2 regions of the Paenibacillus sp. FSL L8-0333 genome follow, and region 2 is predicted to be linked to the other one. Evidence: a T-box and tRNA genes for the amino acid it is inferred to sense, from the RefSeq annotation. Region 2 holds a T-box; the other holds one or more tRNA genes.

Region 1 (6,880 bases), 2.2 Mb from region 2:
CACATCTGAAGAACCCGAATGCTGTATGGGACTTCTGGTCTTTATCGCCTGAATCTCTGCATCAGGTAACGATTTTGATGTCGGATCGCGGAATTCCAGCTACGCTGAGACATATGCATGGGTTTGGTAGCCATACCTTCAAGTGGGTAAATGCCGAGGGTAATACAGTCTGGGTGAAATACCATTTCAAAACAGAACAAGGCATTAAGAATCTAGATGCAGACCTTGCTTCCAAAATCGCTGGGGAAAACCCGGATTATCATACAGAAGACTTGTTCAATGCTATTGATAAAGGAGATTTCCCTGCTTGGAAGCTCTACGTGCAAATTATGCCGATCGAGGATGCGAAGACTTACCGTTTTGATCCATTTGATGTAACAAAGGTCTGGTCACAAAAAGATTATCCGTTAATCGAGGTTGGCCGTATGGTATTGGATCGCAATCCGGAGAACTACTTCGCTGAAGTAGAACAAGTCACATTCTCTCCCGGCTCTTTCGTTCCTGGTATTGAAGCTTCGCCGGATAAATTGCTACAAGGCCGTCTGTTCGCGTATGGTGATGCACACCGCCACCGGGTTGGCCCTAACCACAACAGCCTGCCTATCAACCGTCCAAAAGTAGAAGTGAAGAACTATCAACGTGATGGTGGCATGGCCTTGGGCAACAATGGCGGTTCCGGAGCCTATTACGAGCCTAACAGCTTAGGGGGACCAAAAGAATCACCGCAGCATAAAACATCGCCGTTCGAAGTCTCCGGATATGCGGATAGTGTCGCCTACAATAGTGACGATCACTATACACAACCAGGTGACTTGTACCGTCTAATGTCTGAAGAAGAACGTACCCGTCTAGTTCAAAACATCGTTGGCGCTATGACTCCTGTTGAAAGTAACGATATCAAACGTCGCCAGATTGAACATTTCTTTAAGGCTGATCCAGACTTGGGACAGCGTATCGCATCCGGTTTGGGTCTATCCGTACCAGACGGAATGTAAGACTGTAAATGCACTTATAAACTAAAGAGGACCTTTGCCCGTAGATGGGAAAGGTCCTCTTTTTACTAATTAGCTGAAAACATAATAAATGATGACAATCACAACGCACAGCGTAGAGACAATGGATAGACATGAAAAAAACGTGTTCCAGTTATTGCCTTTCATTTGTCTTATACACGACCAGTATAGTGGTTCTTTGGTGCTCTGCCCCATCACGTGATGATTTAACTACCGAACCGTAACAGATATTCACAATCTGTTCCTCCCGTAGTCCTGCCAGGAACTCATTAGCTTTATTCTCTGCATAAGAATTATCAGCATCTACAAACTCTTTAACTTGAATCATCCTGATCTCCTCCTTTAATAAATTAAGTAGTTATTTTATAGTTCTGGAATCTATATGTGAACTCAACGAAATGTACATGGCGTATCACTCCCCAGGTAACAATTAATGTAAAAATATCTTCAAAATACAGTATAGGCATTTCGCAGTTTTCTACGAAATGCCTATGCATCAGCCTATCATAGCACCCAAGTATGTAATAGTCAAAGGTTTTCATTACAATATTTAGAAGGTTTTAATTCCCCTTTTAAAATGGATTGGATTTACAAATAGAAGCTGGTATACTGATCAGAAGGTCTCCATTGGGGGGCCTCTATTTGTATAGGAGGGATTTTAAGATGGCAACACACCATAACAAGTTTACAAGGAATGTGTTACTTAGAGGGGGTGAAATCTACTATGAACCATAGTCTTATCTATGAAGGCTCACGGACACAGCTGCTTCAGCAGCTTATTTATTTTGATGAGGAAAAAATCGCATTTCTAAATCAATACTTTCCGGTACGAAGCAAGGATAGAAGCAATGCTGAAACGCTGTTGTCCCGTTATTGCTCTGAGCTGGAACAATTACTAACTGAGTTTAATGGTGAAGATTTAAATTCTCAGGTCTTTATCGGAAGCCAGTTGCAGCTTCGTTACTTGGACGATAATACTACAGATATCTATACCATCGTATTTCCTAACCAAGCAGAACCTAACGATAACAAGATTTCTATGTTGTCACCTATAGGCATGCAGTTGCTGCTGGCTGAGCTCGGCAGTACTTGTCAGCTAGCGATTCCTTCAGGTCAACTAGAGGTGAAGATCGAAAGTATTAAGTTCGTGAATAATGGTGAGGTAGGCGTTCTTATATAAGGACGATCCCTTATAAACCCACTACAGCAGCGTCCCTTTCCTATATTAAGGAGGGGGGCGTTTCTATTATTTAAGTCTCCGTAAGATATGTCCAATCAAAAAAACACCCGCCTAATACCGGCAGGTGTTTCTCATTATAAGCGGGTGATGGGAATCGAACCCACGCTATCAGCTTGGAAGGCTGAAGTTCTACCATTGAACTACACCCGCAAAGGTATAAAATCGGGATGACACGATTTGAACATGCGACCCCCTGGTCCCAAACCAGGTGCTCTACCAAGCTGAGCTACATCCCGTTAACAATACTATAACTGCTTAGTAATAAAAATGGCGCGCCCTGAGAGATTCGAACTCCCGGCCTTTTGATTCGTAGTCAAACGCTCTATCCAGCTGAGCTAAGGGCGCAAAATCTATATGGAGCGGACGACGGGAATCGAACCCGCGACCCTCGCCTTGGCAAGGCGATGCTCTACCGCTGAGCCACGTCCGCAAAAACATGGTGCGCGTGAAGGGACTCGAACCCCCACGTCGTGAAACGCCAGATCCTAAGTCTGGTGCGTCTGCCAATTCCGCCACACGCGCACACTTTAAAGAAAATGGTGAGCCATGAAGGACTCGAACCTTCGACACCCTGATTAAAAGTCAGGTGCTCTACCAACTGAGCTAATGGCTCTCATAAATGGCTGGGGATATAGGATTTGAACCTATGCATGACGGAGTCAAAGTCCGTTGCCTTACCGCTTGGCTAATCCCCAATAATAATTAACTAAATGGCGGAACCGACGGGATTCGAACCCGCGATCTCCTGCGTGACAGGCAGGCATGTTAGGCCAACTACACCACGGTTCCATAGACATAATGCATAAGTGTAAATTGGTTGCGGGGGCAGGATTTGAACCTGCGGCCTTCGGGTTATGAGCCCGACGAGCTACCGGGCTGCTCCACCCCGCGTCATTAATAAGTATATACTATTCATTTTCACCATACCAGCTTATCCCTAAACATAATGTATAAGAGTAAATTGGTTGCGGGGGCAGGACTTGAACCTGCGACCTTCGGGTTATGAGCCCGACGAGCTACCGGGCTGCTCCACCCCGCGTCAGTGAGAATATTATGGTGGAGGCTGAGGGGATCGAACCCCCGACCCTCTGCTTGTAAGGCAGATGCTCTCCCAGCTGAGCTAAGCCTCCATGATATGACCCGTATGGGATTCGAACCCATGTTACCTCCGTGAAAGGGAGGTGTCTTAACCCCTTGACCAACGGGCCATGCTAATAATTTTTATGGCGGAGAGAGAGGGATTCGAACCCTCGAGACGCTTGTGGCGCCTACACGATTTCCAATCGTGCTCCTTCGGCCAAACTCGGACACCTCTCCATAAATGGCTCCCCGAACAGGACTCGAACCTGTGACAACTCGATTAACAGTCGAGTGCTCTACCAACTGAGCTATCAGGGAATATGGTGGGCCTTAGTGGACTCGAACCACCGACCTCACCCTTATCAGGGGTGCGCTCTAACCAGCTGAGCTAAAGGCCCTTCTAAGACATATTAATATTAAGGGCAAAAAAAATACCACGGGTAATGTGGTTGTCCGCTTGGCGGCGTCCTACTCTCCCAGGACCCTTCGGTCCAAGTACCATCGGCGCTGGAGGGCTTAACGGTCGTGTTCGGGATGGGTACGTGTGGAACCCCTCCGCTATCGCCACCAAACGGGCATTTACAGCGTAAATGCTCAGGCTTAATCGCCTGAAAACTGAATCCGAAACGAATCTGCATTCTAAGTATAGGATAAGCCCTCGACCGATTAGTATTGGTCAGCTCCATGCATTGCTGCACTTCCACCTCCAACCTATCTACCTCGTCGTCTTCAAGGGGTCTTACTAATTGGGAAATCTCATCTTGAGGGGGGCTTCACGCTTAGATGCTTTCAGCGCTTATCCCGTCCGTACGTAGCTACCCAGCCATGCTCCTGGCGGAACAACTGGTGCACCAGCGGTACGTCCATCCCGGTCCTCTCGTACTAAGGACAGCTCCTCTCAAATTTCCTGCGCCCACGACAGATAGGGACCGAACTGTCTCACGACGTTCTGAACCCAGCTCGCGTACCGCTTTAATGGGCGAACAGCCCAACCCTTGGGACCTACTTCAGCCCCAGGATGCGATGAGCCGACATCGAGGTGCCAAACCTCCCCGTCGATGTGGACTCTTGGGGGAGATAAGCCTGTTATCCCCAGGGTAGCTTTTATCCGTTGAGCGATGGCCCTTCCATGCGGTACCACCGGATCACTAAGTCCGACTTTCGTCCCTGCTCGACTTGTAGGTCTCGCAGTCAAGCTCCCTTATGCCTTTGCACTCTGCGAATGATTTCCAACCATTCTGAGGGAACCTTGGAACGCCTCCGTTACTCTTTAGGAGGCGACCGCCCCAGTCAAACTGCCCGCCTGACACGGTCCCCGTACCCGATTAGGGTACTAGGTTAGAACCTAGATACGATCAGGGTGGTATCCCAACGGCGCCTCCACCGAAGCTTGCGCTCCGATTTCTACGGCTCCCACCTATCCTGTACAGATCGTACCCAAATTCAATATCAAGCTGCAGTAAAGCTCCATGGGGTCTTTCCGTCTTGTCGCGGGTAACCTGCATCTTCACAGGTATTAAAATTTCACCGGATCTCTCGTTGAGACAGCGCCCAAGTCGTTACGCCATTCGTGCGGGTCAGAATTTACCTGACAAGGAATTTCGCTACCTTAGGACCGTTATAGTTACGGCCGCCGTTTACTGGGGCTTCGGTTCATAGCTTCGGGTTACCCCTAACCACTCCCCTTAACCTTCCAGCACCGGGCAGGCGTCAGCCCGTATACTTCGCCTTGCGGCTTCGCACAGACCTGTGTTTTTGCTAAACAGTCGCTTGGGCCTTTTCACTGCGGCCCCCTCGTGCTATTCACACTACCGGGGCACCCCTTCTCCCGAAGTTACGGGGTCATTTTGCCGAGTTCCTTAACGAGAGTTCTTCCGCGCGCCTTAGAATTCTCTTCTCGCCTACCTGTGTCGGTTTGCGGTACGGGCACCTTCTCCTGGCTAGAGGCTTTTCTTGGCAGTGTGAGATCATGACCTTCGCTACTACAATTTTCGCTCCCCATCACAGCCCAGCCTTAATGATGTGCGGATTTGCCTACACATCAGCCTCACTGCTTAGACGGACATCCATCAGTCCGCGTCACTACCCTCCTGCGTCACCCCATCGCTCATAGCGGATTACGGTGGTACAGTAATTTCAAACTGTTGTCCTTCGACTACGCCTTTCGGCCTCGCCTTAGGTCCCGACTTACCCTGAGCGGACGAGCCTTCCTCAGGAAACCTTGGGCTTTCGGCGGATCAGATTCTCACTGATCTTTTCGTTACTCATACCGGCATTCTCACTTGTGTAGTGTCCAGCGCTCTTTTCAGTACACCTTCAACCCCTACACAACGCTCCCCTACCCCAGATACATACGTATCTAGCCATAGCTTCGGTGGTGTGTTTAGCCCCGTTACATTTTCGGCGCAGAGTCACTCGACCAGTGAGCTATTACGCACTCTTTCAATGGTGGCTGCTTCTAAGCCAACATCCTGGTTGTCTGTGCAACTCCACATCCTTTCCCACTTAACACACACTTGGGGACCTTAGCTGATGGTCTGGGCTGTTTCCCTTTTGACAATGGATCTTAGCACTCACTGTCTGACTCCCGGCAATAAGTATATGGCATTCGGAGTTTGACTGAGCTTGGTAATCCTTGCGGACCCCGCACCCAATCAGTGCTCTACCTCCACTACTCTTATACCGAGGCTAGCCCTAAAGCTATTTCGGGGAGAACCAGCTATCTCCGAGTTCGATTGGAATTTCTCCGCTACCCCCACCTCATCCCCGCACTTTTCAACGTACGTGGGTTCGGGCCTCCAGTGCGTGTTACCGCACCTTCACCCTGGACAGGGGTAGATCACACGGTTTCGGGTCTACGTCCACATACTCAATCGCCCTATTCAGACTCGCTTTCGCTGCGGCTCCACCTTCTCGGCTTAACCTTGCATGTTAAACGTAACTCGCCGGTTCATTCTACAAAAGGCACGCCATCACCCATAGATCGGGCTCTGACTTTTTGTAAGCACACGGTTTCAGGTTCTATTTCACTCCCCTTCCGGGGTGCTTTTCACCTTTCCCTCACGGTACTGTTTCACTATCGGTCGCCAGGTAGTATTTAGCCTTAGCAGATGGTCCTGCTGGATTCATACGGGGTTTCACGTGCCCCGCACTACTCGGGATCCGTCTCGGAGAGAACACAGTTTAGGTTACAGGGCTTTTACCTCTATCGCGGGCCTTTCCAGACCTCTTCACCTACCATATTCCTTTGTAACTCCATGTGAGACGTCCCACAACCCCTAAGAGCAAGCTCTTAGGTTTAGGCTGTTCCGCGTTCGCTCGCCGCTACTGACGGAATCACTATTGTTTTCTCTTCCTCAGGGTACTTAGATGTTTCAGTTCCCCTGGTCTGCCTCTACACACCCTATGTATTCAGGTATGAGTAACTGCGAATTACCACAGCTGGGTTTCCCCATTCGGACACCCCCGGATCAAAGCTTGCTTACAGCTCCCCGAGGCAGTTTCGTTGTTCGCCACGTCCTTCGTCGGCTCCTGGCGCCTAGGCATC
Region 2 (6,880 bases):
CTTGTACGCCTTGAGGTCCTTGATCACCTTGTGGTCCTTGATCACCTTGCGGTCCTTGTACGCCTTGAGGTCCTTGATCACCTTGTGGTCCTTGATCACCTTGCGGTCCTTGTACGCCTTGAGGCCCTTGATCACCTTGAGGTCCTTGATCACCTTGTGGTCCTTGTACGCCTTGAGGTCCTTGATCACCTTGTGGTCCTTGTACGCCTTGAGGTCCTTGATCACCTTGTGGTCCTTGATCACCTTGCGGTCCTTGTACGCCTTGAGGTCCTTGATCACCTTGTGGTCCTTGTACGCCTTGAGGTCCTTGATCACCTTGTGGTCCTTGATCACCTTGCGGTCCTTGTACGCCTTGAGGTCCTTGATCACCTTGTGGTCCTTGTACGCCTTGAGGTCCTTGATCAGCCTTGAGGTCCTTGATCACCTTGTGGTCCTTGTACGCCTTGAGGTCCTTGATCACCTTGTGGTCCTTGATCACCTTGCGGTCCTTGTACGCCTTGAGGTCCTTGATCACCTTGCGGTCCTTGATCACCCTGTGGTCCTTGATCTCCCTGTGGTCCTTGATCTCCCTGTGGTCCTTGATCACCTTGTGGTCCTTGTACGCCTTGAGGTCCTTGATCACCTTGTGGTCCTTGTACGCCTTGAGGTCCTTGATCACCCTGTGGTCCTTGATCACCCTGTGGTCCTTGATCACCTTGCGGTCCTTGGTCCCCTTGAAGTCCTTGGTCACCTTGCGGTCCTTGATCACCTTGCGGTCCTTGTACGCCTTGAGGTCCTTGATCACCTTGCGGTCCTTGGTCCCCTTGAGGCCCTTGAGGTCCTTGGTCTCCTTGCGGTCCAGTATCACCCTGAGGGCCTGCGATCTCGGTTCCTAAAAGTTCATCAGAGACTAATCGATGGGCAGGCACGAATTCCCCAGCAGCATTTTTACCCCATACAGAAATTTGTGTTTCATTCTCAGCTGGTCCACTTATGGTAAAGACAAACTCTATTGCATCGAAATTAGCGAAATAGCTTCTAGATAATACTTCATTAGGACCTATGGTTACTAATTCTTGTACATATAATATTCTGGTACCATTTAAATGAAAGCCCTCGATAACAACATTAGAAAAATTCACAGGATCACGATTATCCAGTTTGATTAACACGGTTTGAGTGGGCCTAACACCACTAACCGGATCATTAGCAATAGGTCCTGTTGATAGTACTGCCATTACGGCACTCCCTCCTTTCTGGAAAATACAGTTAATCAAGATTTCTTGTTAAACTGCTCTTTTTTATAATATGTTTCAACTATCTAATAAGAATGTGGTTATTACCCTGCATATATGTTGAATTTATGTTTCTGACTGCTCCTCTGCAACAACTCGTTGAACATCGATAATTGCACCACTTTCATTTCTCCCCCAAACTGAAACCTCAGTGCTTATTTCAGCAAAACCGTCTGTGGTGAACACGAATTCATATGCATCAAAGTCTGCTCCAAAATTTCTCGTAATAACTTCATTGGGTGCAATAGATATTTCTTCTAGTACGTAGAGTGTTCTGAGACTGTTTAATTTGTAACCTTGAATATGAACAGAAGAAAAATTGATAGAATCACGGTTTACAATTTTGATAATAACCGTTTTAATTGTTCTGACACCACTAACAGGATCATTTGCAATGGGTCCTGTTGATAATACTGCCATTGAGCTATTCCCTCCTTTATTAAGTATTTTTCAAAAATTCAGATTAAAAAAATACAAAATTTAAAATTGGGAAAAGGTTAATAATTCCCCTTCTATTGTATTAATGATTGGTTTCATTTGATTGTTTGAATGCCCAAAAATTTTATATTGATTTAGCTATGATTTGATAGTTTTTGAGACTTCTAAATCCCTGCAAGATGCTCAAGGAAATTGGGATTAGCTCCACCACCCTTGCTTTTTTCGAAATATTAGTTATACTGATAAAAATTATTCAAGCATCGATGAGCGGGAGAGTAGTTAACGAGATCTAGTCCTCAGCGAGCCGGGAGAGTGTAAGCCGGTACAGATTCCTTTAATGAAGCGCACCCGTGAGATGGACTTCTGAATCTTAGTAGGAAGTCCCGGCTGAAGGCCGTTATCCCGTAAGGTGGCTGAACAACTTGTTCAGCAACGAGAGTGGTACCGCGAGCGCTAAAGCCCTCGTCTCTTTTGAGACGAGGGCTTTTTTGTATTTTCAAAGGAGGGTATACCATGTTAAATCAAATCATCAAAGACGGAATCGAGCACAGTGTACACCGTGTATTCAATACTTTAGGAGCTGACTATCCAGAGGACATTGCCATTCTGATCGAACAGCCAGCAAATCTAGAACATGGTGATTATTCATGTAATATCGCTATGCAGCTAGCCAAAACTCTACGTAAATCCCCAATGGTCATAGCAGAATTAGTGAAAGCAGAACTTCAATTCAAAGGGCGTTTCGCCGGTCTATTGCAAAAAGTTGAAGTCGCTGCTCCCGGATTTATCAATTTGTATATGAATTGGCAAAGCTGGTCTGAACATTCCTTTGAACTGCCTGCCAGCACTGGGGAAAAAGTCATCATCGAGCACACTTCTATCAACCCCAACAAAGCCGCTCATGTAGGTCATCTAAGAAACGCCTGTATTGGCGATACTCTAGTCAGAATTATGAAAAGAACTGGGTATAACGTAGAGGTCCATAACTACATTGATGATCTCGGCAATCAGCTGGCGGATACAGTTGTTGGATTATTAAATATACCTTTAGAAGGGGAACATCAACGTTTCGGTGATTTTTGCTGGGATCTTTATGCCAAAGTGAACAAAGAATATGCGCTGAACCCTGAGATGACACACAAGCGCACAGATATACTGCACTCCCTTGAACAAGGTGGCGGCAATGAAGCCTGGCTGGGCAACCTTGTAGCTGAACGTATCGTTAGAGAGCATGTAGAGGAAATGAAACATTTTGGGATTTATTATGATTTGCTGGTATGGGAGAGCAGTATTTTAAAAGAGGGATTTTGGGCAGCCGCAGCTGAGCTACTGAAGCAGACAGCCGTTTTTGTACAAGAGACTGAAGGTAAACTCGCAGGCTGCTGGGTGCTGAAGCAAGGAACAGAGGCTAACATTGGAGCGGATTCAGAGGAGCATCATCTCGATAAGGTGCTGGTGCGTTCGAATGGGATTTTAACGTATACAGCCAAAGATATTGCCTATCATCTCTGGAAATTTGGTCTTTTAACCAAAGATTTCTCCTATAGCGAATTCTCGTCCGGTTTATGGACAACAGGATTAACTGGAACCCAAGAGTCTTATGGGCAGGCGGACAGAGTCATCAATGTGATTGATTACAGACAGGAATATCCACAACAGATGGTTAAGCAAGCCTTAGGGGCACTAGGTTATAACGAGCAAGCAGACAAAATCCATCATGTGAGTTATGGTGTTGTATCTCTTAGTCCCGCCTCGGCTGCCGAGCTGGGTATAGATATTTCAGAAGGCAAATCTTCTTATGCTATGTCCGGACGACAGGGAATCGGGATTAAGGTAAGCGATCTGGTGGAACTCATGGAACAGAACATCGAATACTCACGTTCCGATAAAGACGGCCTCTCCAGCCGAATGATTGCCACTGCTGCGATTCGCTACTATCTGCTACGGTTTAATTTAGGAACGGAAATCGTGTTTGATTTCAAACAGGCTACCGAAATATCCGGCAATACCGGAGTTTATCTGATGTATACTTTTGCGCGTGCGACAAGCGTTTTGAGTAAAGCTACGATCCCAATCCTTACAGCTGCCGCACAGCTTCAGTTCCCTTCCAAATTGGAAAAAGCAGAGCTTGCGCTGCTAAGACAGCTAAGCCTCTGGCCGAAGATATTACATTCAGCAAGTATAGAGTTAACGCCAAATACGCTCTGCACTTACGCCCATACCCTAGCTACCCTGTTCAACAACTTCTATTCTGTATGTCCAATTCTAAAAGGCGATTCAGCCACGATCGAATTCCGCCTCTGGCTCACTTCAAGATTCAAGGACATCTTGGGAGATGTGCTCGAAGTGCTTGGGTTACCGACACCGAGCCGAATGTAAAAAACACAAAAAAAGGGCAATCTCCGCGCTTAACGCGGAGATTGCCCTTCTATATATAATGTTACTTATAAATCTCTATCACATTTCCAGCTTCCGTGCTGAGACGGTCAAAGTCCGCACGCTTGATGCGAACACCACCGCTACGATAGCGGTTAGGTGTACCTTCTGTTTGCACTTCCGTACCGTTGATAGTAATTCGACTGATCTCACGACCTGTAAGATGATAGATAAAATCTACCTTAGTGCCTGCATATTCAAAGCTAAAGTGCATTCCATCCAGCGATTCCGGCAGAATCGGGTCAACAATTAAGTCTCCACCTTCCGTACGGATCCCCAGTGCATTCGAGATTAACTGGTTCATATAGATCCCAGGACCGCTGGAATAGATTCTCCAGCCACCTTTAACAGCTACGTCACCATTGCGCAGTTTATCGAAATTCTCCTGTGCCTCATAACGGGTGTTAAATTTACCATCCGAGCTACTGAAATAGGAGTTAGCTTGACGTAGTTCAGCGTTTGGCACCACATCGCGGATTCCGATCGGATTAATCGCTGCCAGACCCTTCCAGACCTGATCGGTTTTACCGAGCTTGGCCATAGCCTCTACATAACGGATATGTGCATGCACATACTGAAGTCCAATTTCCCGGCCAAAGTTAGCCGCTTGCTCCGCACGTTTGAAATGAGTGCTGACCCCGCCAACATATTGAGCTGGACGATTCATCAGACGTACACCGTCAGGGCAGAATAGTTTATCCTGAATGACATCATAGTGTGCTTCGGCCTGTTCCGGAGTAAGCAGCTCACTGATCATACTGCGCGTCATTGGCAGCAGACGGTACTGGATACCTGTTTCTGTGTCACTTGGGTGCACCATAAGCTTAATCTGCTCAGGGTCCTCCATATACAGGAAGCCAGGAATCACTTCGGATTGAAGCATATGAGTATGGAAATCCTTACGGATTCCTTCCACCATCGCCTTCAGTTCCTCTGCCTCAGCTTGATCAACTGAACGAAGTACCTCTGAGAACTGATTAAGTGTCTGATAGGTAAGCGCCACTGTCCAGCTGCTAACCATATACTGCTTCAGCTGTGGATTTGCAGGCTGGAGTGTATCATCCCAGTCTCCATCACCGTAAGAAGACAGATGTGTGTCATGCAGGAAATGATCCTTAATATAAGCAATTTCCTTCCGCGCATGATCCAGCAACGTCGCTTTTTCTTCTGTAAAGTCAAAGCTGTGCTTACGGGTATACGGCACTGTTGCTCCCAAGATGCTGTAATCCTGAGTTACTGCCAAGTAGTCTCCAAGCACCTTAAGCGGCCACACAATAATATCTCCATGGCTCTCTTCTTGTTGTATCTTCGTGTATTTATCAAACATGAACCATTGTGGCCAGTTGCCATCATCTTCATATTGATGACTATACAGCGTCAGCAAAATTTCACGAACCTGTTCGTATTTTTGCGTAGCCATGAAATATTCCACAGGTCCCTGACATACATCCCGTGTTCCCCAAGCAGCGCCACCATATTGCTCTAAACCATGTGGAACCGAATAGTGAACCAGCATGTTATGTGTGTACCACCAAGTCAGAGCATTAACCTTAAACAGTTCACCTTCTGTTCCGTCCCCAAGCGTCAGGCGGAAGCCATTCATCACACCAGCATAAAATGCGCGATAAGCAGAAATCTCTTCCTCAGCTGAACGATTTCTTGGAGCAAGTGACTTACCATCCAGAAGGCCTTGAATATTCAAGGTCCATTCACTGCTGGCAGACAGCTCCAGTACTGCTAACGGTGCTTCAGTTGGTTGAACAGGAGAGACAAGTCTACCTTCATCCTGCAGAGTTAACTCCGCACCCTGTACCTGTAATTTATACTGTAAGTCAGGATATTCACCAGCACTTAGTGCGCTTCTGTCAGCCGAGAAGATTACTGCTCCACCTTCTTGCTTAGATTGATATGGAAGCTCGTATTCGTTAACGTTCATGGTGATTTGATTAGTGACTAAATAACGATAAGCTCGTCCGCTTTCCGAACGCACATTCAGGAATATCTCTGGCGAATCTTCGGTGGTGTAGTTCGTAATAATGAAGCATTCACCATCTGTTCTGTAATACCAACGAGCATAGTTGAAACCAACCTCAAATAGAGAAGGCATGGTCAGCAAACGATATTCACCGTTCCACTCTACATAAATGCGTTGTCCTGAAGCTTTTGGAATGTTAAGCGCATTTCTTGGATTGGACATTAGCTTGTTAAAATTGGTATTTCCAATTACCACCTGGGAGTTAAAGATCCCGTACATATATGAAGTTGTTGTGATGACCTTATCATTAAGCCGAGCGTTATCCCCACTCATCAGGATATGGCCGTGTGGCCGTTCTACGCGCATTTCTTTCTCTTTTAATACTACGTGCTCATAATTCTCCGTGAAAAAGGAAAGTAGTGTGTCTCCTTCTCTCTCCTCCTGATAACGAACCGGAAACAAGACCTCGATCTCTTTCTCTGTCAGCGAATCTGCAGCCAGCGGTGCTCCCAGCTCCTTCGAGAAGAAAGAACGTTCAAGTGCTGCTTCAGCTTCTAAAGGTAAATCTTTAACAGCATCCCAAGCCGCAGCAATATCATTAGCAAATTCTAACGCAGTGATCGCTTCTGGATGATCTTGCTTAAACAATCCGTAGAACACAAACCGTGTTTCCCCGCTCAGCTTCACCCGTTCCGATTGCAGCGCAGTATATGCGAATTCATATTGATAGATTTCATTACTTAATTGCTCACGACCC

Evidence for each region. A T-box is a leader RNA that pairs with one kind of tRNA and senses whether it is charged. The one in region 2 lies ahead of argS (arginine--tRNA ligase), so its partner is inferred to be a tRNA-Arg.
Region 1: it has a tRNA-Arg gene. The T-box ahead of argS (arginine--tRNA ligase) is inferred to sense a tRNA for this amino acid. The anticodon was not compared.

What each region holds. Positions count from the first base shown of each region.
Region 1 covers NZ_CP150186.1:952,609-959,488, reverse strand. The annotation lists gene katA (catalase KatA) at 1-995, shown strand, start outside; gene NYE72_RS04165 (sporulation protein Cse60) at 1,147-1,341, opposite strand; gene NYE72_RS04160 (GreA/GreB family elongation factor) at 1,738-2,193, shown strand; tRNA gene NYE72_RS04155 (tRNA-Gly) at 2,333-2,403, opposite strand; tRNA gene NYE72_RS04150 (tRNA-Pro) at 2,416-2,489, opposite strand; tRNA gene NYE72_RS04145 (tRNA-Arg) at 2,522-2,598, opposite strand; tRNA gene NYE72_RS04140 (tRNA-Gly) at 2,609-2,683, opposite strand; tRNA gene NYE72_RS04135 (tRNA-Leu) at 2,691-2,775, opposite strand; tRNA gene NYE72_RS04130 (tRNA-Lys) at 2,791-2,866, opposite strand; tRNA gene NYE72_RS04125 (tRNA-Gln) at 2,874-2,948, opposite strand; tRNA gene NYE72_RS04120 (tRNA-Asp) at 2,965-3,042, opposite strand; tRNA gene NYE72_RS04115 (tRNA-Met) at 3,068-3,144, opposite strand; tRNA gene NYE72_RS04110 (tRNA-Met) at 3,216-3,292, opposite strand; tRNA gene NYE72_RS04105 (tRNA-Val) at 3,308-3,383, opposite strand; tRNA gene NYE72_RS04100 (tRNA-Glu) at 3,390-3,461, opposite strand; tRNA gene NYE72_RS04095 (tRNA-Ser) at 3,478-3,570, opposite strand; tRNA gene NYE72_RS04090 (tRNA-Asn) at 3,576-3,651, opposite strand; tRNA gene NYE72_RS04085 (tRNA-Ile) at 3,655-3,731, opposite strand; rRNA gene rrf (5S ribosomal RNA) at 3,789-3,905, opposite strand; rRNA gene NYE72_RS04075 (23S ribosomal RNA) at 3,980-6,880, opposite strand, start outside.
Region 2 covers NZ_CP150186.1:5,551,929-5,558,808, forward strand. The annotation lists gene NYE72_RS24805 (hypothetical protein) at 1-369, opposite strand, end outside; gene NYE72_RS24810 (hypothetical protein) at 402-1,217, opposite strand; gene NYE72_RS24815 (hypothetical protein) at 1,341-1,694, opposite strand; T-box leader at 1,967-2,185, shown strand; gene argS (arginine--tRNA ligase) at 2,226-4,091, shown strand; gene NYE72_RS24825 (cellobiose phosphorylase) at 4,153-6,880, opposite strand, start outside.